One region of the Lacticaseibacillus rhamnosus genome, then DNA from elsewhere that is predicted to be linked to it. Evidence: a T-box and tRNA genes for the amino acid it is inferred to sense, from the RefSeq annotation. Region 1 holds a T-box; the other holds one or more tRNA genes.
What was found. A T-box is a leader RNA that pairs with one kind of tRNA and senses whether it is charged. The one in region 1 lies ahead of leuS (leucine--tRNA ligase), so its partner is inferred to be a tRNA-Leu.

Region 1 (12,717 bases):
CGAGGGGACGATTGTCTCAACTGCGATGCCGACGATTATTGGTAGTTTACATGGCGTGCATCTTATGAATTGGGTTTTTTCAATTTTTCTTTTGACTAATGCGATGGCAACGCCGATTTATGGGAAATTAAGTGACAAAATTGGCCGTAAACCGGTTTTCTTGATTGGGCTGACTATTTTTGTTATCGGTTCTTTGTTATCGGGTTTGTCGCAGTCGATGGTGATGCTGATCGTCTTTCGCGCGATTCAAGGGGTCGGTGCTGGTGCCATTATGCCGGTGACGTTTACCATCATTGCTGATATTTATCCGTTTGAAAAGCGGGCTAAAATGCTGGGGTTTAATGGTTCGATGTGGGGGATTGCATCTGTCATTGCCCCGTTACTGGGTGGCTTCATCGTGGATCAATTGAGCTGGCATTGGATCTTCTTCATTAATGTGCCACTCGGGTTAATCACTTTTGGTCTTGTTTGGTTCTTTTTGCAAGAAGATCGGCGTCAGGTACGGCAACCGTTGGATATGCGCGGTACGGTCTGGCTTTTGGTTGCGTTGTTAGCACTGATGTACGGATTCCAGACGCTTGCTGAACCCAATGCGATTTGGCAGTTAGCGGGGATGGCACTTATTGCCGTTGTTGGCTTTTGGCGTTTTTGGCAGGCAGAGCGGCAGGCAGTTGATCCGATTATTGATCTAAAACTCTTTGAAAATCGCACGTTTATCATTCATAACTTGATTGCCGCGTTGATTTCAGGGTTTGTGATTGGGTTTGAAGTTTATATGCCGATGTGGATTCAAGGCATTCTTGGCATGGATGCATCACTTGGCGGTTTTGCCGTAACACCGAGTTCGTTGATGTGGGTGGTCGGTTCGTTTTTTGCCGGTAAGTTACTGGGACGTTTTCAACCTAAACCGATTCTGACAGGGGCCATGTTTTGGCTACTTGGGGGAAGCTTGGTCTTAGCGCTGGTGCCACAGTCAACGCCGTATTTTGTCTTCCTGCTAGTTGCTGGCTGTCTTGGCTTGGGATTTGGCTTGGTCATTACGATCACAACGGTTACAGCTCAGGCGGTGGTCAGCCCTGATCAAGTGGGTGTAGCGACGAGTTTTAATACGTTATCGCGGACGCTGGGGCAAACTTTGATGGTTTCCGTTTATGGGATCGTGCTTAACTTGCGGCTGACTCAAGGCGTAGCAGCTGATGGCCGGTTAAACAGTAATATGTTAAACGAACTGATCAATCCGCATACGGCAAAACAGTTACCGGCTAGCGTTTTGCCAACGTTACGTCAAATCCTTTATGAGGGGCTGCACAATATTTACTTCTTTTCAATTGTGATTGTGGCGCTCGCTTTGGTGGCCAATCATTTTGAAGCCAAAAAGGTTTTAGCAAAAGCTGCCACGCAAGAATCTGATGAAGAAGCTTGAGCTATGAAGCCGGTAGTTACGTTAGCCAGTTGTTTGAGCCAAAATTTTTCTAATCAAGCCGTTGTATTATTTAGCGGACGGGCATAAAAAAATCGGCCTTAGAGAACGTCAATTCGTTTCTCTAAGGCCGATTTTGCATAGCAGCGTTCATCATCAAGCGCGAAAAGAGGTATCAATCATTTCAGCAGGTTATCGGTCGTTTGCTGATTGATCGCGGCGGACGGTTTAATCGGCTGTTTATATAATTTAGCATTTTTTTCATTTACGACGGCCACGACATCATATGTGGGGTCATTTTCAAGAGGCCCAAAGTTTAGCAAGGTTTGCTGGTCATCGTATTGAATGTCTTGAAGGCGGGTACTCATGAGGACATGAAGCATGTCGGCTTTTTGATGCGACTTTTTGATTTCTTCACTGGCTTTAGCTAAGGTATAACCTTCATCCAGCATGGTTTTGATCATGACAATTAACGCAATATTGGACAGCGAATAACGTTTGTTGCCATTTGCTTCGTGGCGACGTGAATGAATCAGGTGCTTTTTTTCCCAATAACGAATTTGGGTAGGGGTTGCACCGGTGACACGACTTGTTTCGCCGATGCCTAGTGAAATATCGAGTGATCGCAACCGCTTATTAAACAGTTCCATGAAAATCTCTCCTCTGATGAGCGTGCGCCGGGAAGCACGTTATGGTGAGCGTGAACCAGACGAATTTGTTAAAACTGAATCCGCTGCCTTTAAAAAATATGCAGCGACTTTCAAATCACAACCTTGACAACTAGTTAGTTTAAATGTAATATAATCTCTTGTCAATATTACATTATGTGATATTAAAAGTATGAAACATTATAAAGAAATCAGGCGAAGTTATGGACGTTAAAGATATCAACGGGAAACCTGTGAACGTACCGATGATGGTGATTACCCTCATTGTCGGGACATTCATCACGGTTCTTAATCAGACAATTCTCTCCACCGCGTTTCCAACGTTGATGAAGGCTTTTGATATTTCAACCGCAACCGTCCAGTGGTTGTCAACGGGATTCATGCTGGTAAACGGTATTATGATTCCTGTTTCGGCTTATTTAAGCGCAAAAGTCCCGTCAAAATGGCTCTATATGAGTGCCATGAGTACTTTCTTTGTTGGCACGCTGGTGGCGTTTGTTGCTAATAGTTTTGGCGTCTTATTAGCCGGACGATTGATTCAGGCGATCGGCGTCGGAATTACCATGCCGCTGTTACAAAACATCATGATGTCGATTTTCCCACCAAATCGGCGTGGAGCTGCTATGGGAATGGCGGGGATCGCGATTGGGGTGGCACCTGCAATCGGACCGACACTTTCCGGCTATGTCATCGATAATTTCGGCTGGCGGGTTTTGTTCGGCATGATCCTGCCAATCGCGGCGTTGGTGATTCTTGCGGCCATGTTCTTTTTCAAAAACGTGTTACCACTTTCGAATCCGAAGCTGGATGTGCCGTCGCTGATTGAGTCGTCAATTGGATTTGGCGCTTTGTTGTACGGCTTTTCTGAAGTCGGTAATGACGGCTGGGGCGATCCAATGGTCCTTGGTTCCATTGCTGTCGGACTCATCTTCATTGTCATCTTTGGGTATCGGCAGTTGCATCTTAAGGAGCCGTTTGTCGAATTACGAGTTTTCAAGAGTAAGATTTTTGCGTTATCGACTGCTTTAGGGACGATTGCCAACATGGCGATGGTCGGCGTTGAAATGATTTTGCCACTGTATCTGCAGATCATTCATGGTAAAAGTGCCTTGGAATCAGGACTAACGCTGTTGCCAGGGGCGCTTTTAATTGCCGTGATGAGTCCCGTTACCGGTCAGGTTTTTGATCGCATTGGGGCAAAACGCTTAGCCCAGTTAGGTCTCTTCTTCCTGACGATTGCAACGTTGCCGTATTTCTTCTTAACGACGAATACGCCGTCAATCTTCATTACCGTGATTTATGCGGTGCGGATGTTTGGGATTTCGATGGTGATGATGCCATTGACCACCAACGGGATGAATGCACTGACACCTGATATGATTCGGCATGGTACCGCGGTGAATAACACGGTACGCTAGGTTGCGACTTCCATGACAACGGCGGTTTTGATTTCCGTGTTGTCAAATGTTACCAACCTCGCCAAGCCGGCTGCCAGCTTGTTGAAGCGTAATCCTTTGCAGTATAAACAGGATTTCCTCAATGCAACATTAAACGGTTACCACGCAGCCTTTTTATTAGCAGTTGGCTTTAGCCTGGTTGGCTGGGTGCTTGCATTTTTCCTGAATAGCCACGCCATGTCACAGGAAATCACGATTCAACCAGAAAAGAAGGTGAAGGCATGATTCTTTGGTTCTTAGGTCTAATGGTCATTGGCCTTTATCTCAGTTTCATCATGATGCATCGATCGGCAAAGCGGAGCACATTAATTGCCATTTTCAGTATTGGCTTGATGGGCAGTCTGTTACTGATGGTGCTTAACGATAATGCCCATTTTGGAATGGAAAAACGAACGACTACGGATGAACAAACGATTTATACGGCATCACCCAATGCGCAGATGCCAATGTTATTGAAGCAAAATGTTGGCACTGCCGGTAAGCATGTTGTCTACATCTATAAAACCGATCCTAAGAAAAAAGTGGTGCATACCAAAGCAGATCTGGCTGTCAGCAATCAGGTTGTGCAGACGACAGGAACAACGGCTTCGATGACAAGTCGCACAACTCGCTGGGAATATCAAAATAGCTTTTTCAGTGCATTGTTTAACCACCAAGGTGCAGGCCAGTTGGTGGCACAGCATAATCGACTCGTGATGCCTAAAAGTTGGATTGAGCTGACGACGACGCAAGCCAAACGTCTCGGCACTAAGCTCAAAGCCTTGCAACACCCGAATGCTCAGCAGAAAGCAACCATGGCTGCCGCGGTGAAAGCCAAAGCTGCTGAGTTGGCTCATGCGAATCCGAAACTGGCGAGCGATCAGGCTGCACTGTTGAAACAAGCACAAGCAACGGTTCAACAAGCAATGATTCAACAGGCGGTTAAAGAAGTTCAACAACAAAAATAACCGGTCCGAGTTAATGTTGATGACGATGCGACAATCAAAAAGCAGATATCAGCCGTTAAAGCTGTTATCTGCTTTTTTCATGGCGCTGATGACGGCGGGAGAAATACGGGCTAAAGTACCACCAGCTGAGCATTAATAAGGCAAACCCGAGCGCGAAGCCTGCGAAGACATCGGTTGGATAATGAACCCGCACAAAAATTCGCGAATAACCGGTCAATCCAATCATGCCGCCAGCCAATAAGGTTATCGTCCATTTAACAGTCGGTCGCCTGACAAAAGTCCATGCTAAAAGAATCAAGGTTCCATAAAACATCATCGTGCCGCTTGAATGCCCACTTGGAAAACTGAACCCGCCAGCCTGTACCAAAGCGCGAATTTGCGGGTCGGCGATGAATGGACGCGGCCGTTGGACTAGATATTTAATACCAATATTTAGAATCCCCATCATGGCACCGACACTAGCCGTAAATAAAGCGGCGATACGATAACGATAGATCAAAAGCACCCCTGCTAACCCGAGCGTTAAAAAAATCAGAATGCTCGGATTGCCCAGTTCGGTAATGACGATGAGGATTGGCTTTAGCGCATCCACATGGAACCGGGTCACAAATGCGATGACATGCTGATCAGTCGTTTGAATCCAGCTGGCTTGATTGAGGATGCCAATTAAGAAAATAATGAAGATCATAAAAGCAGTACCTGAAAAATAAAGTGGCAATGACCGACGATGCAACAAGACAACCTCCTGTAAACGTAAATTGATAACCGACTGAATACCGTTTAGTCGGCTTTTGGTTAATCCACGGTGACGCGTTGACGTTTCCGCAGATTGACAAAGAAAATAACTAATATGACTAGAATAGCATAAAGACCATTGAACACTTTCATGGTTTTTGCTATGATTGACGCAATCATCAAACGAACAAAGGAGTAGTAAGTCGGCGCGGGTTTCAGAGAGCAGGCGGTGGTGCGAGCCTGACGATGCTAAGACTGAACTGACCTTTGAAGTTGCTGCGGTGAACGGAGTAATCGCAGCCGGCCGGACCGTTACCCCTTTTGAGCGCTGTGAAAGCAGAACTTAGGTGGTACCGCGGCTGAGCCGTCCTAATGAAGACTAGGGCGGCTTTTTGTTTGAAAATAAGTGGGAGGTAACAAAATGGCATACGATCATCATGAGATCGATAAGAAGTGGCAGCGTTATTGGGCCGAACATAACGAATTCAACACCACAACCGATCCGAAGAAACCGAATTATTATGCATTAGACATGTTCCCATATCCATCAGGCCAGGGCTTGCATGTTGGACATCCAGAAGGCTACACCGCGACCGATATTGTGGCGCGGATGAAACGAATGCAAGGATTTAACGTTTTGCATCCGATGGGGTGGGATGCATTCGGTTTACCAGCTGAGCAATATGCCTTGAATACCGGTCACAATCCCCGGACTTTTACTAAGCAAAACATTGAAACGTTTAAGCGTCAAATTAATAGCCTTGGTTTTTCATATGATTGGAACCGGGAAATTAATACGACCGATCCGAATTACTACAAATGGACACAATGGATTTTTGAACAACTGTATAAACATGGACTAGCGTATGAAGCTGAAGTTCCGGTTAACTGGAGCCCTGATTTGGGAACCGTAGTCGCTAACGAAGAAGTGATTGATGGTAAAACGGAGCGGGGCGGTTTTCCGGTTGTTCGTAAGCCGATGCGGCAATGGATGCTAAAGATCACAGCGTACGCCGATAAATTACTTGCAGACTTGGATGATTTGGATTGGCCTGAATCAATCAAGCAGATGCAACGAAACTGGATCGGCAAGTCAACCGGGGCGCAAATCACGTTTACGGTCACCGATACTCAGGAAAAGTTTGACGTTTTCACAACGCGTCCGGACACCCTTTTTGGCGCAACTTATGTCGTCATGGCACCAGAGCACGACTTGGTTGAAAAGATTACGACGCCGGAACAGCAGGCAGTTGTTGATGCTTATATTGAAGAAGCGGCACATAAGTCCGATCTTGACCGGACGGCGCTCGATAAGGAAAAAACCGGCGTCTGGACAGGTGCTTATGCGACCAACCCCGTCAATGGCGAGAAGTTGCCGATCTGGATCTCGGATTATGTGCTGGCAACTTATGGTACCGGGGCGATTATGGCGGTGCCGGCCCACGATGATCGCGACTATGCTTTTGCTAAGAAATTTGGCATCGAAATCAAACCGGTGATTGAAGGTGGCAATATTGACGAGGCAGCTTATACCGGCGATGGCGTGCACATTAATTCCGGCTTTCTTGATGGCTTAAACGAACAGGATGCCATTGATCGGATGATCGCATGGCTGGAAGATAAAGGCATTGGCCAGGAAAAAGTTAACTATAAGTTGCGTGACTGGGTCTTTTCCCGGCAGCGTTATTGGGGCGAACCCATTCCAGTGATTCACTGGGAAGACGGCGAGACAACCCTGGTACCAGAAGATGAATTGCCGCTGACTTTGCCGGAAGAAGTTGATATCAAGCCAAGTGGAACCGGTGAGAGCCCGCTCGCCAACCTGACTGACTGGGTCAATGTTGTAGACAAGAACGGGCGTAAAGGTAAGCGTGAGACGAATACCATGCCGCAATGGGCTGGTTCTTCGTGGTACTTCCTGCGCTTTGTCGATCCACATAACAAAGAGGCCTTGGCTGATTATGACAAGCTCAAGCAGTGGATGCCAGTGGACCTTTATATCGGCGGGGCCGAACATGCCGTGCTGCATCTGCTGTACGCGCGTTTTTGGAATCTGTTCCTTTATGATATCGGCGCGATTCCAAACAAGGAACCATTCCAGCGCCTGTTTAACCAAGGCATGATCTTGGGTGATAATCATGAAAAGATGAGTAAGTCCAAAGGGAATGTCGTTAACCCCGATGACGTGGTGGACGAATACGGTGCCGATACCTTGCGCCTGTATGAAATGTTCATGGGACCATTGGATGCCGGTATCGCTTGGTCCACGGATGGTTTGGCGGGTGCCCGCAAGTTCTTGGATCGAGTATGGAGCGCCTTTATTGATGATGAAGGCAAGCTGCGCGATCGTATCACCACCATTAATGACGGTCGTTTGGATAAGGTCTACAACGAAACGGTTAAAAAAGTAACCGAGGACTATGAGGCGTTGCATTTTAACACGGCGATTGCCCAAATGATGGTCTTCATCAATTCGGCGCGCAAAGACGATGATTTGCCGCTAGAATATGTTGAAGGCTTTGTCAAAATGCTCGCACCGATCGCACCGCACTTGATGGAAGAAATCTGGCAACGGCTGGGACATGATCACAGCTTAACCTATGCGCCGTGGCCAAGTTATGACGAAAGCAAGCTTAAAACCGACACCTACGACATGATGGTGCAGGTCAATGGCAAACTTCGTGGTTCCATCACTGCGAGCGTTGATGAGACTGATGACGAGATCAAACAAGCTGCTTTAGCCAATGAAAATGTCCAGAAGTATACGACAGGCAAGGATATTAAAAAAATCATTGTCGTACCACGTAAGATTATTAATATCGTTGCTAAGTAATGTGGTTGCATTTTGGTCAGACTGATAGGATAAGTTTGATTGCCACAATTGCGGTTCTAGAGACAAAAACTGCCTCTGGAATCGCTTTTTTGGTGAGCGCGAGCCGGCGCGGTTAGAAAGTAAGCGTGAGCCAGCCCGCTTAGAAGCCGGAGTGTAAGTGGCCTTGGGCGTGATGGCCGGTCTTTGGCCATTGCGACCAAGGTCCTTACACGCAGGCTTCTGGGCTGGCGAACGCGTTATGGGCGTAAACCAGAATATAAGTGGCCTCAGGCGTGATGGCCGGTCTTTGGCCATTGCGCCTGAGGCCCTTACACGCAGATCCCTGCGCCGGGGAGCGCGTTATGGGCGTAAACCGGAGTATAAGTGGCCTTAACCATTATGTGAAGGCAATGGTTTAGTTTACGTGACTACGATTTTCAAAGATTTCTTTTGATTCAACAAAGAAACTCAGTAAAGATTGCAAGTGAGGCTGGGATTGCCTAAAATATAAAGGATTACGCAACACGACAGGAGCTTATCATGGAAAATTCGCTGGGCGGCGGGACGCAACCGCCACGTTCAGACAAGGAAAAAATGATCCGCGGTTCGGCGTGGATGACTGCCGGCAGTGTTTTTTCGCGGATTCTTGGTGCTATTTATGTCATTCCGTGGCGTATTTGGCTTGGAGCGGCTTTTTTAACGGCTAATGCTTTATTTACTAAAGGCTATCAGATTTACAGCCTGTTTTTGATTATTTCAACTGCTGGTGTGCCTGGCGCGGTTTCCAAACAAGTTGCCCGCTATAATGCGATGGGTGAATATAAAACCGGTATGCGGCTTTTTTATCACGGGACATTTGCCATGTTCATTATGGGGATCCTGTCTTGTGGGGCAATGTGGTTGCTAGCGCCATTGCTCGCAGCAGGGGATGCCCGGATGATTCCGGTTTTCCGCTCGTTGGCATGGCCACTGTTGCTGATTCCATCGTTGAGCCTGATTCGGGGCTTTTTCCAAGGCTATAACGAAATGGCGCCTAGTGCGATCAGTCAGTTTATTGAACAGGTTGCCCGTATTCTGTATATGCTTGTCATGACTTATGCCATCATGGTTGCCGGTAACCATGATTACCTGAATGCGGTTGTGCATTCAACCTTTGCGGCATTCATTGGGGCAGTTTTTGGACTTGGCTTATTGGTCGTGTATTTTGTTCGGCAGAAACCGCGATTGGATACTTTGGTGGCACACAGTAAACAGGCGCTCAATATCAGCGTTAACGAAATTTTAGTTGATGTTGCGCGGCAGGCGATTCCGTTCATTATCATGGATTCAACGATTAATATTTACTATATTGTTGATCAATACACGTTTAATCCAATGATGAAGGCGTTCTACTTAGTTAGCGAAGATCAGCTTGATCGGTTCTATGCATTATTTGCCGGCAACGCCAACAAGCTGATCATGATCATTGTCAGTCTTGCAGTGGCCATGGCAATTACGGTTGTTCCTTTGCTGGCTGGCGCAAAAACGCGCGGGGATGTTGAAGGTTTAGCGCGGCAAATTACGAACACGTTGCAGCTTTTCTTCATCGTCATGATTCCATCGGCGTTAGGCATGGTGGCCGTTGCGCGTCCGTTATATGTTTTGTTTTATCGTGATATGGACTTCCTTGGGATTCGCTTGTTACAATTTTCGTCAATTTTGGCGATTCTTCTAGGATTATTTACGGTATTGGCTGCTATTCTTCAAGGGTTGTTTAATAATCGATTGGCGATTCAGGAGATGCTGGTTGGTCTCGCTGTTAAAGTCATTGCGCAATGGCCGATGATCTTCTTCTTTAATGTTTACGGGCCGGTGATGGCGACAATGTTGGGCATGACGGTGTCTAGTTTGTTGATGTTGTATTCGACTAATCGGATGTACAATATTCATGTCAGACAGACCATTCGGCGCGGCGTCGGTATTTTAGCTTTTTCCCTGATTATGTGTGCGGTTTGCTACTTGATCGTGGACGTATCCGGTATTCTCATTAACCCTGAGAGTCAGTTTGGCGCAGCGTTTGTTTTACTGGTAGCAGTTGGTGTTGGCGTTTTGATTTACGGTTATTTGATTTTGAAAACACGTTTGGCCGATATGATCATTGGTGCACGGGTCAGTCGGCTGCGCGAAATTTTACACATCCGGTGATTTTATGCGATTAGATAAATATTTAAGTCATTTACAGTTTGGTAGTCGAAAAGAAGTCAAAGCCTTGATTCGCGACAAGCGCGTTCGGATTGCTGGGGAGTTAGTGACGGATCCGGGCTACAATATTCTTCCGGGTGTTGCCGTTGAGGTTAATGATGCTCAAGCGGACGGGCCACTTGAAGTCGATTATTTAATGAACAAACCGGCTGGCGTCATCACCGCAACCGAAGATCCAACGCAATCAACGGTATTGGACTTGATTCGACCGCATGATTATCGGCCCGGCCTTTATCCAGTCGGGCGCCTTGATAAAGATACAACCGGACTGCTATTGCTCACAACTGATGGCAATTTAGGGCATACTTTGTTAGCACCGAACCACCATGTGCCAAAAACTTATGCCGCTAAGTTAGCCAAGGCACTTACAACTGAGATGAAACACCAGTTAGAACATGGCGTTGCTTTAAAAGACTTTACAACGGCACCAGCTGATGTTCAGGTTGTACCGGCGACTGACAATAAAGAAATTTATATCACAATTACAGAAGGCAAATACCACCAAATTAAGCGGATGTTGCTGGCCGTTGATAATGAAGTCGTCGCATTGACACGAATTGCAATGGGACCATTACGTTTGCCTGAGGACTTAGACGCCGGTGAGTATCGGGCACTGACGGATGATGAGCGTTCGCTACTGGATCAGATGGTACGCTAAGTTTAAGCTTTACTTTTTCGTTAACGGATCCATTGTCATGGCATAGTTGCACCCCTATACTGATAGACAAGAAAGGGTGAGCGCAATGGACCAACAACAATATATTTGCCCCAAATGTCAAAATACAAGCTATATTTCGGATCGGTTTCAGGCAACGGGCGGTAATTTTTCCAAAATCTTTGATGTTCAAAACAAGAAGTTCGTGACGATTTCGTGTACCCGCTGTGGTTATACCGAGCTATATCGCAGTGAAACCAGTTCGGGGATGAATGTCTTGGATTTTCTATTAAATGGCGGTTGATTTTGACCGATTTGGCGGGTCGTGTTCGTTAAGATTCATGAAGATGAGCGCCGCAGACGACATAAAAACGTCCTTAGAAGTTCGAAATTCTAAGGACGTTTTTTGACTGCGTTGATTGTCATCTTTTGAGCTAATTTGCTGATTCGGATAATTGCTTCAGGTAGGCTGGTAGTTCCTGAATGACCATGGTTGGTAAGGCGACGTAGCTGTTCATAGCTACAATGTCTGCTACATGCGAGTGAACAAAAACCGCAGCTAACACAGCTTGGGTCAAAGGATGGAATTGCCCCGCAAAAGCAGCAATGATGCCGGTTAAGGTGTCACCGGAGCCGCCAGTTGCCATGGCTGGTCCGCCAGCTGTGTTGGCATAGATTTCGTTTCCGATGAATACATGCGTTTGGGCACTTTTGGCAATGATGATTCCAGGGATTTTTGCGGCTGCTTGTTGACTGGCTTCAATTGTTTGCGCTGCGAGTGCCAAGCCGGAGAGACGTTGCCATTCGACTTGATGCGGTGTCCAAATTAGCTGGGCTTGGGGATAGGCGAGGTGATGAGCGGCGACAAGGGTAATGGCCGAACTGTCAATAATGAGCACTTGGGCTTGACTAACGGCTGCAAAGACACGCTTTAAAATTTTCAAAGCAGTCGTGTCCGTGCCTAATCCCGGTCCCACAACAATGACGGTCGCTTGATGGATCGCTGTCTCCAGTGCCGAAGTGGAAGCATCCAGGATCATCGCTTCAGGTAAGCGGGCGTGTAAAGCGCTGCGATTGACAGGATTGGTCGCAACACTAACCAGTCCGGCACCGGTGTAAACAGCCGCACTGGCACTCATAATTGCTGCACCACCATATTGCGCATTACCGCCGATGATAAGGATTTTACCGAAGCTGCCTTTATAAGTATTCCGTGATCGCGGACGAACAATGGCACGCGCTAATTGTTCCGTCAGTTGTTTCATGGTGTGGGCACCTCTTTTAAAACCGTCCAGTCATTAAATGTTTGCGTGGATAAATTCGGGGTGCCGGTTTGCAGGTAGTCTTTGGCAAACATGACAAGTGGTGAGGCGTTTTCCCAAGTTAACTTTGCTAGCGGCAGGGCACATGCTCCCAGTGAGTCTTGACCTGTAAACTGTGGGACTGACGATGCCAACTGTCCACCGGTTAACGTCAATGCATAGAACACGCAAATATGTTGATTAATCGTCCAACGTTCATATTGCCACGGATAAACAAAGCTGGTTGCCCCTAACTGTCGGTCGATTGTGGCAGTTAGGCCGGTTTCTTCGCTAAACTCCCTCAAGACATCATGCTCAAGTGGTTCGGGACCATCCAAGCTGCCACCGGGAAGATCGAATCGATGAATGTACGGTCCGCCATTTTTCCGAATGACGATCAAGCGCTGGTCAATGGTTGCAATGCCATAACAGCCAAACGCGCGATGGGTTTTATGTGTCATTGTCTCGCCTCCATCGTCTA
Region 2 (17,914 bases), 950 kb from region 1:
GCATCGCCCAAAACATCAATCCTAGTAGCACCTCGCTGATTTGGGGAAAAGAAAGTCGTTTGCTGGCTGGTCAGCCATATATTCAGGAAACCTTGTCCGGGCGTACTTTCCAGCTCTCACCGCAAGCCTTTTTACAACTAAACCCTAAACAGACCGAACAGCTTTATGCCATTGCCAAAGACGCCTTGCAACTTGCGCCGGATGACACGCTGATTGATGCTTATTGTGGTATTGGTACGGTGGGGATGAGCCTAGCTAACCGTCACCAGTCGATTTACGGTATGGATACGATTCCTGAAGCAATTGCCGATGCTAAAGATAATGCCAAAAATAACGGCTTTAACAACACTCATTATTTTGTCGGTAAAGCAGAAACCTTATTCCCTAAGTGGCTCAAGGAAGGCATTCATCCCAATGCTGTCATTGTCGATCCACCACGCTCCGGACTCGAACGGCCATTTATTGATGCGCTATTGCAACTTAACCCGCAAAAGTTTGCCTACATCTCGTGTAATCCGTCCACGTTGGCGCGGGATTTGGTGCCGCTGGCCAAGCATTACCAAGTCGACTGGATTCAAAGCATCGACATGTTTCCGCAAACAGCGCGGTGTGAAGCTGTTGTCAAATTCACCAGACGTTAATCTGAGTCACTTGTCACCTGACTCGGGATTATATACCCAGTTCTGGTTTAACTTGACGTTTGTACGAATCATCGCCATTTTCCAATCATCCTAAGTGAGGTCCTTTTCCAATGAAAATTTATTTTGCCAATGCGCTGTTTAGCCACGCCGATTTTGACTATAATGCCAAACTAGCGGCCCAGATCCGCACCGCCATTCCCAAAGTCGATTTGTACGTCCCTCAAGAAAATGCGGCCATCAACAATAAAGAAGCGTACGCAGACTCCAAGATGATTGCTGAAGCTGACACACAGCGGTTAGAGGCAGCTGATTTAATGATTGCCATTTTGGATGGACCCGTCATCGACAATGGCGTCGCGACTGAAGTTGGTGTGGCATATGCACGACATATTCCGATCCTGGGGCTCTATACAGACAGTCGGCGTCTGGGCGCTACTAATCACAAGAAGCTCGCCGCCTTGCAAGAAGTGGCAGAAAACCAATTTCATTATCTCAACTTATACACGACCGGCTTGATTAAGCTCAACGGTGCCATTTTCACCGATGAAGCGGCCTTGATTGCAGCCATCCAAGCCCGCGCATCGGCATAATCAAAAAAGCTTCCGTCCCCTTCACTGACTAGGGGTGCGGAAGCTTTTTGAATTAATTCAATTAAACATTTGCAGTTGTCTTTTCAGCATCCTCGAGTAACTGTCGGAAAGGAATCAAGGTTTCGGCATGATACTTCTTAACGAATGCGTCAACGGCTTCTGGATCCTGCGTTTGCTTATCCAAAACCAGTTGTTCAACCGGAATTGGCCGTAAATCGGAAATCTTCACGTCAATGACAACTGGGCCTTTACGATCCTTGGCCTTGGCGAATGCCGCCTTGAGTTCGTCCAAATTATGAACTTCAAACCCTTGTGCGCCCATCGCTTCAGCTGCCTTGCCATAATCAGCATCAATAAGATCAACCCCTGAATGCGGCTGACGGGTATCGTCTTGTTCCGCTTCAATAAAGCCTAAACTTTCATTGGTCAAAACAATGTTGATAATCGGCATGTGATACTTCACTTGAGTCATAATATCCTGCATGACCATCGCAAACCCGCCGTCACCTGAAATTGACCACACTTGCCGATCCGGGAATTCAGCTTGGGCGCCAATTGCAGCAGGTACAGCATAGCCCATCGTTGCGTACCAGCCGGAAGTCGTAAAGATTTGATTATCGTTGGCCTTCAAATAACGCATGCCATTAATCGTTACGTTACCGACGTCCACCTGGAAAACCGCATCTTTGTCGGCCATCTCGTTGATAAGTTTGAAGATCGGCTCAACGCGCAATGGGGTCTGCGGATCGTCTTCAAATGACGTCATCCACTCAGCCCAGTTTGCCTTGTTAGCAACCGCAGCGCGATACCAAGCAGTTTCCGGTACGGCATCAGCCTTTTCGGTCAATGCCTTGATGAATTTCTTGGCATCGGCTAAAACCGCCAGATCAACTGTGTGCCGCCGCCCAAACTTGCTAGCATCAATATCGACTTGAATATACTTAGCATTTGGCGCGATAAAGTAAGGCTGGAATGGGAAGTCAGAGCCAAGGAACAAAACCGTATCGGCGCCGCGGGCTACTTCAACCCCCGGCTTTGATGCAACCCGACCGGCAGATCCCATGTTGGCCTTATAATCATCTGGCACAATGCCTTTTGCCAGTGCGGTTGTGATGATCGGGATATGCGTTTTTTCGGAAAATGCAATGATTTCATCGCGAGCTCCACGCGCACCATTACCAACGTATAGGATCGGCTTTTTGGCATCCTTTAAAATGCTCCAAGCGGTTGCCACTTGCTCCGGATCCGGTTCAGGCAATAACGGCTTTTGATAAAGATTAGCCGATGAAACATAATTATCATCGATTTCCTGCCAACCGAGATCCTTAGGAATGGTCACAACAGCAACGCCTTGATACTTATAAGCTTGGCGGATGGCTTCATCGACAACGTGCGGCAATTGTGCAGCCGTCATGGCAGTCCGATTATAAACCGATACATCGGCGAACATCGGGTTTTCATTCATTTCCTGAAAATAGTTGGTATTCATGGCTGCAGTCGGCACCTGGCCTACCAATGCTAATACCGGTACATGATCGTATTGCGCATCATATAAACCGTTTAACAGATGAACGGCACCAGGACCTGCTGACCCAAACGTGGCCCCAATGCGTCCCGTTACCTTTGCTTCGCCAGCCGCAGCCAATGCGCCCACTTCTTCATGGCGAACCTGCACGTAATTAATGGTGTGGCGGCGATTGTAAAGCGCGTTCATGGTGCTATCAAACGATCCGCCCGGCAATCCATAAATATTATGAATTCCCCAGTCTTCTAACACCTTGATCATTGCGTCTGCAGCATTGATTTTTTCTGTCATGACACTTGCCTCCATTATTACTTACATTTTGTAAGTTCTTTACGATTATGAGTATAACAATTAATCAATAACAATGCAAACCCTTTCACTCGATTCGAGATCAAGTCACGGCTAAAAGTAAGGAAAGCGTTTTAGTCATTGTCATTATACCCACGCCAAGGTAATAACAGTCAATCAAACTGACTGATACAGAGCCTGTTCGTTCCAGATAGTTTGTTAGCAGACTGTATTTTGACTTAAATATTTCCGTGGCCATTTTTATCCATTTCAAATAACGGCGGATTCTAATTGTTATCACTCGCTTTAACGCGTTCCGCGCCGGCTCGCGCTTCTTCATAACGCGCTCCCCAGCGCAGGGATCTGCGTGTAAGGACCCCGAACGCAATGGCCAAAGCCCGGCCATCACGTTCGAGGCCGCTTACACTCCGATCCCTAACCGCGCCGGCTCGCGCTCACACAAAAAACGAATGAACGATTCCATTTAATCGGAAAAGTCCATTCGCTTTCTATGACTCTTTTACATGGCGCCGACCGAAAATAATTATCAACTAAAAAATTGGCGCTTATTAATTCTGACCAGACAAAACTACCTTAACTTTTACACCCGGTTCATCACGATTGGTGTTTTTCGTAGTGCCGCTCCTGGCCAATGACACCGGTCAAAATAAACTGACCACGATAGTATGCCGGATCAGGGCGATAGTCATCGGCATCATACGGGACTTTATCGCTAAAGACCGCTTCGTATTCCGGTACAGGCAGTTCTTGGCGTTTAGTTAGTTGCTGGGCATGTTCGGCGGCGTGTAGTTGTTCCTTAAATTGTGGTTGCAAAATGCCGCTGAAGAACTCTGCGACGGCACCGGAACCATACGAAAACAGTCCGATCCGATCCCCGGCTTGTAGCGTCGTATCATGATCCAGCAACGACAACAACCCCAGATAAAGCGAACCAGTGTAAATATTGCCAATTCGCCGACAATAACGCGTGCTGGCTTCAAAACGGTTTTTCAATCGCTGGGCACTCGCGTCATCGGTGGTTGGCAACACTAGATCCAATGCTTTTTTACCCATTTTGGTATATGGCAGATGGAATGTCATTGCCGCGAAATCATGTGCACTTAAATGATGGTCGGCCTGATAACGTTCCCAGACTGTCTTGAAGAAGGCGAGATATTGTTCGGTTGAGTATTTTCCTTGAGCAAGCGCCGTATCTTGGTAAACCGGTCGCCAAAAGTCGTTGATTGATGCCGATCGATAAACCGAATCCGGTTCAATTGTCAGCAGACACGGATCAGCTTTGACAATCATCGCCACTGCGCCGGCCCCTTGCGTCACTTCACCGGCCGTTGCTAATCCATAACGCGCAATATCTGCCGCAATAACGAGCACACTTTTATCAGGATGACTCGCAACATAATCACGAGCCATCATAAGCGCAGCGGTCCCGCCATAACAAGCTTCTTTCAGTTCAACCGCCCGCACCCATTCAGGCAGTGCCAAAAGATCATGAATGAATAAGGCGGCGGATTTACTAGCATCAACCCCGCTTTCGGTTCCAACCAGAATCATGCCTAAACTGGCACGTGATGCTGGCGTCAATACTTTTGCGGCGGCATTGGCTCCCAATGTCACAATGTCTTGACTAGATGGCGGAACCGCCTGCTCGTCTTGGCCGATGCCGATCGTATATTTATTCGGATCATCACCGCGAACCTTGGCAAGTTTTACGAGATCGACGTAAAAGTCCGGGGTATCCATTTCGATGGCATCAATTCCGATTTTCATAATTTCAATGGCCTGCTTTCTATTTTGATCGAATCGTTGCTAAATACATTTTGGCATGTGCCAGATCCATTTCACCTGCGCGTAAGGCGGCGACTAGAGCAGGTACTTCCTGATCCTGAGCTCCGGCAGCAATCGCCAGTGCATTGGCCTGCAGTTTCATATGGCCTGACTGAATGCCGGGGCCGGCTAATGCGCGCAAAGCCGCTAAATTCTGCACTAATCCTAATGCGGCAATTACCTGCTGCATGGTGGCTAAGTCGCGATAACCTCCAAGACGGCGGGCCGCCTGGGCTAATGGTAATGCACCGATCGCGCCTCCGACAGCACCCAGCGGCAATGGCATTTGCAGATAGCCTTCAAGTTTGCCATCGCGCATCAACCAACGTGATAACGGTTGATACTGACCAGTCGCAGCGGCAAACGCCCCAACACTGGCCGCAACCGCGCGCGTGTCATTTCCCGTCGCCAAGACCGCCCCAATAACACCGTTAAGAATGCCTTTGTTATGCGTCACCGCGCGCTCTGGATCGACAAATGCCAAATCGCTCAGCTGCACAATTTTATGGGCAATTTCATCCCCTGACAGTGTTTTTGTGGCAAGTGTCGCCGGTGTCAATTTCACAGTTGCTGTGACTAACTCGCTCGGTGCGTTAGTTAAAATGCTGGCCAAAACCGTTCCATCCACCCAGGTTGTCACTGCATCTGCCACAGCTTCGGCAACCGTATTCGCATAATTGGCGCCCATCGCCGCTTTAGGATTAAGCGTCAGGCGAAGTTTTAAAAACCGGTTGGCCAAGATTGTCACGGTCAGGTTGCGGAAGCCTCCGCCACGCTGCACCATTGAGGGATGGGCGGCATTGGCCACAGCTGCGATCGTTGCTTGATGGGCCAAAAGGATCTGTCTAGCCGTATTCAAATCTGCTAAATCAGTTAAGACCACTTCTGCCACCACTTCATGGGTACCCACATGCGCTAAAACGCCGCCGTTTTCCGCTACCATTCGCGCACCATTGCTGGCCGCAGCAACAACAGAGGGTTCCTCATTAACAATCGGTACTTGATGTTGCTGGCCATTGACCATTAAATTTCGCGCAATGCCCATCGGTAAGGAAAATTCACCAATTGCATTTTCAATCAACCGAGTCGCAGTAGCATCAGGAAGCGTGCGTGCCGCAGCCAATAAAGCGGCATCTGTACTGGTTAATGACCCTTCTTGCACAAGTTGGTGCCGCCTAGCTTCGGGCGTTTGCTCATAAAACTTCATTTTAATCTGCTCCTAATCATGCAAAGTAACTTGCATCGCCATACCGATACCACCACCGACACATAACGCCGCGATACCGGTTTGTTGCCTGCGTTCGGCCAGATTATACAGTAATGAAACCATAATCCGCGCGCCGGATGCTCCCAAGGGATGGCCTAAAGCAAGCGCTCCGCCATTGATATTCACCTGTTCGTCAGTCAGTCCTAAGTCACGCATCACGGCAACACTTTGCGAGGCGAATGCTTCATTTAATTCCACTTGATCAATGGCTGTTAAAGTTTGTCCGGTTTTTTGCATTAGCTGGTCAATCGCTAATTTAGGCGCATAACCCATGATGTCCGGGTCAATCCCGACTTCTGTATAGTCAGTGATGGTAGCCAAATAGTGGAGGCCTAACTGCTCGGCTTTTGACTTCGCCATAAGAATCAATGCAGCCGCCCCGTCATTAATCCCGCTAGCATTACCCGCCGTGACGGTACCGCCAACTTCAAAAACTGGCGGTAATTTTGCTAACTGGGCTAATGATGTATCCGGTCGAATCGCCGAATCCGTGTCAATCGTGACATCGCCATGTCGGCCGGAAATGGTCACCGGTGCAATTTGTGATTTAAACCGGCCTTCTGCAGCAGCAGCGGCCGCACGCAGATGAGAGCGCAGTGCAAACTCGTCTTGCGCTTGACGACTGATCTGAAAGCGGCTGGCAACATTTTCCGCCGTAATCCCCATCGGTTGCTGACTAAAAGCATCGTTTAGCCCATCGCGACTAAGACCATCCACCAACGCAGTATCGCCAAACTTATGCCCGGCCCGCATTGCCTCAGCATAATACGGTACCTGACTCATACTCTCGGTACCGCCGACAAGTACCGCGTTAGCTTCACCTAGTTGAATCGCCGCCTGACCTAACCGAATTGCCTTTAGCCCAGAGCCGCAAACTTCATTGATCGTCATGGCCGTGGAGTTCGTCGCCATGCCACTATGCAACGCAATCTGCCGCGCAACATTCTGGCCCGATCCAGCCTGCAAAACATTCCCGAAAATTGCTTGATCCAGTTGTTGCGGATCAAGCCGTGCTGCTTTAATCGCCGCCTTAGCTGCAGTAACACCTAAATCCACTGCACTAGCACCTGCTAACTCACCGCCCAACTTTCCAATCGGCGTCCGCTTGGCACTAAGAATCACAACTTTTTCCATAATAACCCCTTTTCAAAATGTGAGCGCGAGCCGGCGCGGTTAGAAGTCGGAGTGTAAGTGGCCTTGGGCGTGATGACCGCTTTTTGGTCATTGCGTCCAAGGTCCTTACACGCAGACTTCTGCGCCGGGGAGCGCGTTATGGTGAGCGTGAGCCAGCCCGGTTAGAAACCGGAGCATAAGTGGCCTTGGGCGTGATGACCGGGCTTTGGTCATTGCGTCCAAGGTCCTTATGTGCAGGTTTCTGGGCTGGCGAACGCGTTATGGTGAGCGCGAGCCGCCCAGTCAAGAACCCAATTCAAACATGCGTTATAATACATCGAAGAAGATCCCATCGCTGACCTGAGCAACCGCTACATAACACCAATGCCCGCTCAGAAAAACCGTTATAGTTTATCACAGTCCGAAAAACAAAACATCTAAATCGTGGCTTGCACCGTTAATCGCCCAGATTCCGGTCCCTTTAGCCGAGATTGCATTTATGTCTAGCTACATAAGTTCATGTTAAACTGTTTAAATTGTATGCGATTCTTTTCGGAAGTAACACCCGTCTTCACCAATCCTTAACTTTTAGCCATAGAAAGTAGGTGCCGTTGATGCGCGTCATTGATTTGCTCGCCTTACTCGCTGACCAAAGTAAAAACGCCCCAGTACTGTTAAATACAACACCAGCACCAAGTCGTTTTGATGATTTTATTTTGAAAACCCAAAATGATCAGCCACAATTAATCTTTAAGCCCAAACCTGATCGAAAATCGCCATTACGCGTGTGGGAATTACAACTTTTGTTAAATCAGCCTGACTTACAATCACGTTTTCTTTATCTTGCAGATGCAGGCGGCACCCGTGCACTTTTTGGCTTTATCCACCGGCCAGTTGGTCTTTTGCTTAACTAGGCCGGATGTTTTGCCGCCGCCAACTTTGCTGCAACCTTTTCCAGATAATGGTGACTGGCTATCATTTCTTGGCAATCAAACTGATTTTTCAAACCGATTTCGTAAATCCGGCTGGCGTTAGGATTGAGCTGGGGTAAAACGCGGTACCAATCAATTCGACCTTCTCCCAAAGGTAAACTGTCATGCGTCTGCCCCATTGAGTCAACCAAATGATAATGCCGTACTAATGGTTTTAGGTTGCGCAGACTGGCGATAAGTCGCTCATTATCCCCGCGTAACGTGATAAAAGTATGGCTAGTATCATAAGCCAATGGTAGCCGCCAGCGCAGTAAACGCGCCTCAAACGCAGGATCGCCATACCTAAAGATTGGCGACATCGAGTTTTCAAATACCACATGTCCCGGCGCCTCTTGAGCAAACGCAATCATGCGAGCCAATGCCACATCTTGTGCTTTTGCAACGTCACGCCATCCGGCATAATCTCCGGGGGTGTCCACGCGGTAACCACCGTGAATCAGTGCCGTGGCATTCACTTTTTTAGCCAGTGTCATAAGCTTAACGGAACTGGTCATCAGAAAGTCATACCTGGCTGGATATTTAGTCGGATTCATCGCTAACTCATTGCGCTGACCACGAAATCGCATCGGGTGGTGAAAAACAACAGTCGGCACCTGACTTTGAACCCAGGCAACCATTTTCAAAAAATGTTGCCAGCCACTCGCCGTAAAATCTGCTTCCGTCAAGTGAAACTCAAAAACGTCAGGATGATACTGCAATCGATCACGAATCTGGCGCTCATCGGTACTGGCTTTTAAACCCAACAACATGAATTGCCAACCTCCTTAAAAGCAATGACCATTCTAGCTCGGTAATCTGCGCATCAAGCGTTTAAGCTTCTTGCGATCAATTAACATCACCCCCAGGTCGTCAGCTAAGGCAATCGCGGAGTCGGAAAACTCACTGTTGGTGATGACCGCAGCTTGATCAAGTTGATAATAATGATGCCCTGCCCAAACTTCCTGAACCGCCTTATTCCCAACAAAGCCAGTGTATCGCTTACATTGAAAGCCGAATGACTGGCCTTTTTTTTGTGCAATAATGTCAATGCCTTGATCACCCGAAGCCTGAGTAAGTTGAATACGCTTGAAGCCATTGCGTTTTAATAAATAGGCACAAAATTCCTCAAACTTCTCACCTTCCATGATGTCCACGCTCTCCATCTTCAAATCTCGAAACCGAAAATGATGATGGTACAGCAACAACGCATTGATCACCACAAATAAACTAATAATAGTAAAACTGGCAGGATCGCCATAAGGTCGCAACTGCCGAGGCAAAATAGTGCGGGCCCAAAAACTATAAATAAGGGCCAATACAAACAACCCCCACAACAAATGGTAGGCCTTTTTAAGTAAAATTCTCATGCTTCTAAACCCTTCTAGTTAAGTGAGCGTGAGCCAGCCCGGTTAGAAACCGGCGCATAAGTGGCCTTGGGCGTGATGACCGGGCTTTGGTCATTGCGCCCAAGGTCCTTATGTGCAGGTTTCTGGGCTGGCGAACGCGTTATGAGCGTGAACCGGCGCGCTTAGGGATCGGAGTGTAAGTGGCCTTGGGCGTGATGGCGCCTGGGCTTGGCCATTGCGGCTGAGGTCCTTACACTCCGATCCCTGCGCCGGTGAACGCGTTATGGTGAGCGTGATCCGACTTCTGCGCCGGGGAGCGCGTTATGGTGACCGCAAGCCGCCGCGACACACGCGATCTTCACACCATCAAATACATGATCCTTATCAAGCCTAGCAGATTCACGCCATGTTTGCATTGAAACTCAGGTAATTTTTCTGTAGGCTTAATTTATTGAGAAGGGAAGCGTTTTCGTCATGAAACTAAGCGCCAAAATTTTTGCCAAAGTTGGCAGTGAGCGCATTACGCAATACACATTAGTTAACGATCAGCAAATGACGCTGCGATTTTTAACTTTCGGCGCTCGTGTTCAGCAAGTCCGGTTGCCCACTACGACTGGGTTGGATCCTAACTTATTGCTTGGATTCGTCACTTTAGAAGACTATCTGCATCAACCCGGTCTTTTCGGCGCCATGACCGGTCCGCTTGCACCAGATGACCCTAAAACGATCCCCGGAGCTTGGCAGAATTGGAATTGGGCGGTGAAAACCAGTCAAACGGCTGACTTAGCCATTACCTTTTCTCTAAATTTACCTGAAAACGCTGATGGACAACCGGGCGAGCGCTCCCTTATGGTTACGCACCGACTGAATAATGACAATGTCTGGACCATCGATATGGCCGTTAAAACCACTGCCGAAATCCGACTTCATCCACGATTGATATTGCCATGGTTATTGACAGCCGATCCCGCCCAAACAATGTTACACGCTCAGTTAACCATTGACCACCAGCAAAGTACCATCAAGCAACAGCCAGAAATCTCGCCTGCACATAGATTCTCCTTAGCCACCGGTGACTGGCAACTGCACTATGCCACCGATGCGCCGGCCACCCGCATTGACTCGTTTGCTAACATCGGACCCGATAACAACTTTAACGGCATTCTGGGACAACCTCATGTTGCAATCGGATTTTCTCCCGAAAACAATTTAACCGGCAACGCGTGGACACTTGCTGCCGGCGCAACTTGGCAACACCACGCTGAATATCAGTTGAGCAGGATTAAGGCCAGTACGCCAGACCGTTAATCCAATCAGCTAACCAAACTAATCGCTACAAAAAGCCTTGGACGTTGAATGAGCTGCTCACCGTCACAAGGCTTTTTCTACTGGTATTAGTTGACACTAATAATTTTTAAAGACATCTTTGTAAACCTTAATACTGTCGAACACGTCTTGGAGGTCAACATATTCATCGGTTTCGTGCGAAGTGTCATTACCTGGCCCGTAAATAGCCAAGTCCAAACCATCGTGGAAAAATAAGGCCGCATCGGTTATGCCGGTTCGATAGGCCACAGCCCCGCGCTGCAAACCGATCCGCTGCCGTGCCTGCTGGACTTTTTGAATTAACGCATTATCGGGTGCAGCCGCTGCGGCACTTAAAACCGAATCAATCGAAAGTGATAGGTGAACCCCTTTTGGTACTGATGTTTTAGCAGCCTGCTTCAAAGCGGCAATAAACGCATCATTATCAGCAATCATGGTTGTTCGGATGTTGCCGCGTAAATAAGCAGACTCCGGTAATGAATTAATCTGATTCCCGCCATGGATAATATCGATGTTGTGGGTAGCGTGACCCAGAATCGGATCATCTTTAGCTTGAAGCGGCGCGGTGGCAGTTAATGCGGCATTGGCAAAAGCAAATAAGCCGTGAATGGCATTAGCCCCAAGATCTGGACGTGAAGAATGCGCCGCCTTGCCCTGAGCCGTTAACGTATAGTCAATAATGCCACGTTCAGCCGCATCCACATTGCTGTTTCCCGGTTCTGCGACCAAAAGACCGGTCAACCGATCACCATAACCGGCAGCCGCAAGTTGGCGGGCACCGTAGTTATCGATTTCTTCGCCCACGGTTGCCATCAACTGAACGCCATGATCAAGCTCTTCATGCGCGATTTGCTTAAACGCAACCACAGCAGCGGCAAGTCCGGATTTCATATCCGTCGCCCCGCGGCCATACAATTTACCATCTTCAATCTGGGCTGAGAACGGAGGAAACTGCCACTTGTTGGGATCGCCTGCATCCACGACATCCATGTGCCCGTCAACCCCTAACCAGCGCTGCGCATTAGAATCACCAATCGTCAAAACTAAATTGTCGCGTCCCGGCGCATAACTGATACGTTCACGCTTAATCAACCCTGCGCTTAGTTCCGGGGCCAAAAAGGCTTCGATCAAGTCCGCCACTTGGCCTTCTTTTGCTGCCACACTGGGGATTCTAACCATCGCCTGCAATAGATCAGTAACTTGTTGTTCCTCGTCTGTCAAACTACCGCCTCCACTTTTAAAATACATCATCTTAACGATCCAAATCGCCACCATGACTGAGTTCATCTAGTCACATCAGGTGCTATCAACACCATTATTCCGAACACGCAACCCAGTCTTTTAACGCAGCCTTATTTTCTTCTAAAGCGCAACAATGCCTGACCTAAGATTGGGGTGACAATCCCGCCGAGCACCGCCTCTGCCACCGCATTAATGGCCAAGGCAGTAATCAACAGCCAACCTAAATTCGTTGCATTGGCCCCTGGAACGATTTGCGCGGCTTTGCTGGCAAACAACAACCAGGTAAAGCCGATCACCAGCAATGTGTTGGTTAAAGCGCCTGCAACCCCGGCGATGACCATTTTAATAGTTTGAGCCAGCGTACTCTGGTGGCGTTTGAATAATTGATGAAAAACAAAAGCTGCAACCAAACCAACCATGACTCGCGGCACCAACGCGATAATTGGATTGCGAAAAAGCAGTAAAGTTACCGGGTCAGCCGCTGATGTATAAGCGCGAATCAGACTCGTTAATCCCCATAATAAGCCAAGGCTGGCACCTCCGCCATAGCCCAATACGATCCCGCCAATGATGACGGTCAAGTGAATAGTCGAAATAGCCGGCCAAGCGGGAAAAATCTGAACATAACCAACCATTGGAATATAGGCTTGCAAAATAATCAAAGCTCCCAAAATACCAATGATCGCAATGTTATAAGCTTTTCCGCGACGTGTCATGCTGACACCTCCTAATCGTTTATAGCTAATTTTATCAAATTATAGACGTTTACGTTTGTTTATATTGTGTTTTCTGCTGTTGCTGATTCAATCAAAGCAGACCATTGCCTTCAGGTATGGCTCATGTTGGGGCAATAGTCCCTGATTTGACAATATTGCTTGCGGTCGCCAGTGTTAGCTACCGCTGAGGCCGCTTGTGTTCTGGCTTACGCCCTTTTAACGCGCTTACCGGCGCAGAAGTCTGCGTGTAAGGACCTCAGTCGCAATGGCCAAAGCCCGGCCATCACGCCTGAGGCCACTTGTGTTCTAGTTTACGCCCATAACGCGCTCACCGGCGCAGAAACCTGCGTGTAAGTACCTTAAGCGTAATGGCCCAAGCCCGGCCATTACGCTTAAGGCCACTTACACTCCGGTTTCTAAGCGCGCCGGTTCGCGCTTAGTAAATTTCTATTGACTTTAATCTCACGTTTTCCTATAATATTTCTTGTGCTTAATTAGTCATGCGGGCATGGCGGAATTGGTAGACGCGCAAGATTAAGGATCTTGTGAGCATTTTTGCTCATGGAAGTTCGAGTCTTCTTGCCCGCATCATAGCAAGATCCGATCAACAAGGTATTACTGTTGATCGGATCTTTTTTATTTTATACCTGATCATGGCCCGGCTTGAAAAATATTAAGCCTCTGAAAGGAGTCCCATTCGATGCTTCGTGAAGCCCAATTTGTCGATCTGCCGGCGATTGTTCATCTTTATCAGCAGCTTACTCAAGAGATGGCTGCATTGGCGCCGGATACTTACCGGCCCTTAACCACCGACAATCGGCAGTATTTTGCTGATTACTTGCAGAATGATCTGGCTCGCCTATTCGTCACGGAAAGCCAAGGCACACTTACCGGCTTTGCATTGGTCGTTTTAGCTCGAACCGGGGACAGCCCCGAATTCGTTCCACAACACTTTGCGCAGTTGATTGACTTGTTTGTCACGCCGGATCATCGTCATCACGGCCTAGCCAAAACCCTCATGACAGCGGTCGAGGCATTCGCTGCCAGTCATCAAGCCTCTTTTATTCAACTGAACGTCCTCAGCGGTAATCAAACCGCACGAGAAGTCTATGCCCGCGCCGGGTTTCAGCCAGTCAATTTAATCCTGCAAAAGCCGCTCAATTAGTTATTTCGTGTTGCCTGCAGTCGTAATTTGCCACGGCAGACACCGCACGCGTACCGGTTGACATTAATCCGTCGGCGCCGAACAAATTGCCGGCCACACCTTGTACATTGATAAACATAGTGTCGGCCGTTCATCGGCAATGACGGAGCAAAACGCGAGCCGCCAACTGCTGCCAGTAACTGTTTGAAGTCATGATCGCGATGTTGATAGCCGCGATGCTGGGCGAACAAATGGTAGTGCACCAATTCATGCTTGATGATGCCATCCGTGACATCAGATGGATAAAGCGCAAAAATTTTGGGGTTAAAATCCAGATTCATCGTCGCAGGATAAAACCGGCCGCCAGTAGTTCGCAATCGCGCATTAAACACGGCTTGGTGGTTGAACGGTTGGTGAAATGCGCTCATAGAAATGGCTTCCACACGTGCTTGTAATTCTTGGTTTGTCATTGTCTCATCGTTACCTCCGAGCCAATAGTGTACATCAGCACGTCACCAATTGCACCATTTGTATCAGGCTACTTTGCGAGACTATCCGATACCTGTTGAGTATGTTCATCTCACTATTCATCAGACTACAAAAAGGAACGGTTCAGACGTCCACCTGAACCGTTCCTTTTTTCTAACCATGAAACTTGCGCATTGACCAAGCAAATGAGCCATCACAAGCAAATTTGCCTACCTTTTTCACACTCGCTTAATTGAAAAAGGCTAAGACATCGGCACGCTTCAATGCTGCTTTTCGTTTTTGATCGAAGTCTGCCACAATCTGGCCGGCATCTAGCACAATGAGCCGGTTGCCATAGCGTAACGCGTCTTCAACTTGATGGGTGATCATCAGACAGGTTAACTGTTGCTCCGAAACGATCGCGTTCGTTAACGCCATAATTGCCTGACTGGTGTGGGGATCTAAGGCTGCTGTGTGTTCATCAAGCAACAGTAAATCCGGTTTGCGCATGGTGGCCATTAACAAGCTCAAGGCCTGCCGTTGTCCACCTGAAAGCTGCTCCGTTGGCTTATCAAGCGCCTCAGCCAGACCATTACCGGTTTTTGCGGCCAAAGCCTTTAGCTGGGCTTTTTGTGCATTCAACCCCCGGGAACGTAACCCTAGGCGCTGACCACGATGGCTGGCTAGTAATAAATTCTCAGCAACCGTCATTCGCGGGGCGGTTCCCATTTTCGGATCCTGGAAAACTCTGGCAATGTGTCGAGCACGTTGCTCAGGACGGCGCCCGTTGAGTGTTTGGCCAGCCAAAGTGACCGTGCCGCCGCTAACTGGTAGATCACCGGTAATCGCATTGAATAAGGTCGATTTACCGGCACCATTATGACCCAAAACGGTGACGAATTCACCTGTCTTAACCGTCAGCGTCACATCTTGCAACAAGGTCTTGACTTGAGTTGCAACTGGCACATTAACCGTCACGTGATCCAACTTTAATTCAGCCATGGATCTGCACCCCTTTCTGCAACACACGTCGTAATCGTAATTGATGATCAATTTGCGGCACCATGATGGCAATGGCTAACACGACCGCCGAGATCAGTTTCAAATCATCGGCATTGAAGCCTAGCGCCAAGACAACCAGCAAGACAAAGCGGTAAATAATGCTCCCTAAGATGACTGCCACCAACCGCTGCGACAAAGTCAACTCACCGAAAACAACTTCGCCGATGATAATAGCAGCTAACCCGATAACAATGATCCCGATGCCCATGTTCACGTCCGCATAGCCATTATTTTGAGCGAGCAACCCACCTGCAAGCCCAACCAGCCCATTGCCAACCATTAAGCCCAGAACCATTTGATGATCAGGATTAATCCCCAGACTCCGCGCCATATTCGGATTATCACCCGCCGCAATGAACCCTTGACCTAACTGGGTGTTCAGAAATAACATCAACAATCCGACGACGATGACGACAACAATTAAACCAACAACCACGCTATTAAAGTAAGGCGGCAAGTCTTTTAAGAACGATCCTTGGAAAAGATTAGCCTGATGTAGCAAAGATAAATTGGCCCGTCCCATAATCCGTAAATTAATCGAGAATAAGCCGGTCATGACCAGGATCCCGGCAAGTAGCACCGGAATTCGGCCTTTGGTAGTTAACAACCCCGTCACCAGCCCGGCAAGCATCCCTGCTACCGTTGCGAGCAAGGTTGCGATAATCGGGGAAATACCGTGAGTAATCGCACTGACGGCCACTGCTGCGCCAAAGGGAAATGTTCCTTCAACCGTCATATCTGGAAAGTCCAACACCCGAAATGTTAAAAAGAGACCTAGTCCGATTAAACCGTATAACAATCCTTGCCCAATTGCAGAAACCCCTAAACTCATTTGATCACCGTTCCTTTCGCGTCTGCCTGTTTCACTAACGAACTCGGCAATGTTATCCCCAACTGCTGCGCTTGTTTTTCATTTAAAATAAGTCGGCCGGTTTTTTCAAAGTGGATCGGCGTCGTGGCCGGTTTGGCTTTGCCTTTTAAAACATCCGCCAGCATATGCCCGGTTTCAACACCTAAATCAAATTGATTAAGTCCGATCGTTGCCACCCCGCCTTGTTTAACCATGGTATCCACAGTTGGAAAAATCGGAACCTTTCGTGCGTTAGCCGCTGCCACTAAAGTTTGCATGGCGCTCGCCACCGTATTATCAGTCGGCACAAACACCGCGTCCACCTGGCTTACCATTTGCGTCGCCACTTGGTTAAGATCGTTGGTCGAGCTAATCGCATACCGTTTAACCGTGAACCCTTCTTTGGGGCCTAGTTTAGCCACCATCTTGGCTTGGGTTTGTGCGGAATCATCACTGGAAGTCGCAATGACGCCAAGTGTTTTCGCATCAGGCATGATCTGCCGGATAAGTTTCAATTGAGCTGCAATCGGGGCTTGATCGGAAACCCCGGTAATATTGCCGCCTGGTTTTTTAACATTTTTAACCAACTTTGCTGCGACTGGATCCGTAATTGCCCCCAAGATGATCGGCGTCTTTTGATTCACATTGGCTAGTGCTTGAGCTGCAGGCGTAGCAATACCGACTGTTGCAGCGGCATGTTCCTCAGTAAAGCGTTCTGACATTGACTTCAGATTGCTCTGATCATTTTCCGCGTTTTGAAAATCAATCTTGATATTCTTGCCCGCCACGTAGCCTTTATCTTTCAATCCGGCGATAATGCCCTTATGAATCGCATCAAGCGCCGGATGGGTTGTCAGCTGCAAAATGCCGACAGTCGGCTTTGTCTGCGTCTGTTGCGCGGTTGTGCCACTTTGAAAATAAGCAATACCCAAAAAGCCAAAGATGATGATCATAAATCCAAGCATTCGTTTCATGCGCTTGCCTCCATTTTGAATATTCCAATAGCTTTGGTGATGTCGATCCTTTAATGTGATATCGACATATTCCGCGTGGTTAAAGCTACTTTGCGGTTAACCTTTCCTTTTTTGTATCAATAAAAATACCGCGACAGGTTCAGGCCGTCGCGGCAATAAAAAAACCGCATAGCCCCGTGATTGGGTATCTATGCGGACAGTAAATCGGAAGCCAACATAGACACAACCTGCGCGTCTGGCAGGCTGCATCCGCAACCTACCTAAAGTTGGCTTTGCCAGTTCTTTAAGGTAAGCAATGCTGTCATGTGGGTTTCCTCCATTCGTTTATACTTGATGAGATGTTAGATTAAAGGTACATGAGTAAACATTTCATGTCAAGAAAAATCATTGCAAGATGAGCGAGATTTTTTGAATCTGCTTGGTAAATTTCTGAATCGTCTCATCCTGCGCCTTTTCGGAAGCATTAAAGGCGGGCACATCTACTTCTAAGTCAGGTTTTAAGCTGGCAGTCATTGCTTCACACGCTGCGGTAAAAGCCGCAAAGTC

Region 2: it encodes a tRNA-Leu, which carries the amino acid that the T-box ahead of leuS (leucine--tRNA ligase) is inferred to sense. The anticodon was not compared.

The regions. Positions count from the first base shown of each region.
Region 1 is NZ_LR134331.1:884,628-897,344, forward strand. It holds gene EL173_RS04605 (MDR family MFS transporter) at 1-1,423, shown strand, start outside; gene EL173_RS04610 (MerR family transcriptional regulator) at 1,600-2,070, opposite strand; partial or broken gene EL173_RS04615 (MDR family MFS transporter) at 2,292-3,770, shown strand; gene EL173_RS04620 (DUF4811 domain-containing protein) at 3,767-4,492, shown strand; gene EL173_RS04625 (phosphatase PAP2 family protein) at 4,557-5,228, opposite strand; T-box leader at 5,409-5,602, shown strand; gene leuS (leucine--tRNA ligase) at 5,649-8,060, shown strand; gene EL173_RS04640 (putative polysaccharide biosynthesis protein) at 8,580-10,223, shown strand; gene EL173_RS04645 (pseudouridine synthase) at 10,228-10,938, shown strand; gene EL173_RS04650 (zinc ribbon domain-containing protein) at 11,024-11,239, shown strand; gene EL173_RS04655 (NAD(P)H-hydrate dehydratase) at 11,370-12,200, opposite strand; gene EL173_RS04660 (NUDIX hydrolase) at 12,197-12,697, opposite strand.
Region 2 is NZ_LR134331.1:1,832,520-1,850,433, forward strand. It holds gene rlmD (23S rRNA (uracil(1939)-C(5))-methyltransferase RlmD) at 1-641, shown strand, start outside; gene EL173_RS09345 (nucleoside 2-deoxyribosyltransferase) at 752-1,231, shown strand; gene spxB (pyruvate oxidase) at 1,293-3,047, opposite strand; gene EL173_RS09360 (hydroxymethylglutaryl-CoA synthase) at 3,660-4,832, opposite strand; gene EL173_RS09365 (hydroxymethylglutaryl-CoA reductase, degradative) at 4,852-6,096, opposite strand; gene EL173_RS09370 (thiolase family protein) at 6,109-7,290, opposite strand; gene EL173_RS09385 (hypothetical protein) at 7,884-8,183, shown strand; gene EL173_RS09390 (sugar phosphate isomerase/epimerase family protein) at 8,180-9,010, opposite strand; gene EL173_RS09395 (restriction endonuclease) at 9,044-9,607, opposite strand; gene EL173_RS09400 (aldose epimerase family protein) at 10,061-10,894, shown strand; gene EL173_RS09405 (M20 family metallopeptidase) at 10,991-12,160, opposite strand; gene EL173_RS09410 (ECF transporter S component) at 12,265-12,870, opposite strand; tRNA gene EL173_RS09425 (tRNA-Leu) at 13,373-13,458, shown strand; gene EL173_RS09430 (GNAT family N-acetyltransferase) at 13,571-14,035, shown strand; gene EL173_RS09435 (SprT family protein) at 14,032-14,484, opposite strand; gene EL173_RS09440 (ABC transporter ATP-binding protein) at 14,732-15,484, opposite strand; gene EL173_RS09445 (ABC transporter permease) at 15,477-16,376, opposite strand; gene trpX (tryptophan ABC transporter substrate-binding protein) at 16,373-17,368, opposite strand; gene EL173_RS09455 (hypothetical protein) at 17,753-17,914, opposite strand, start outside.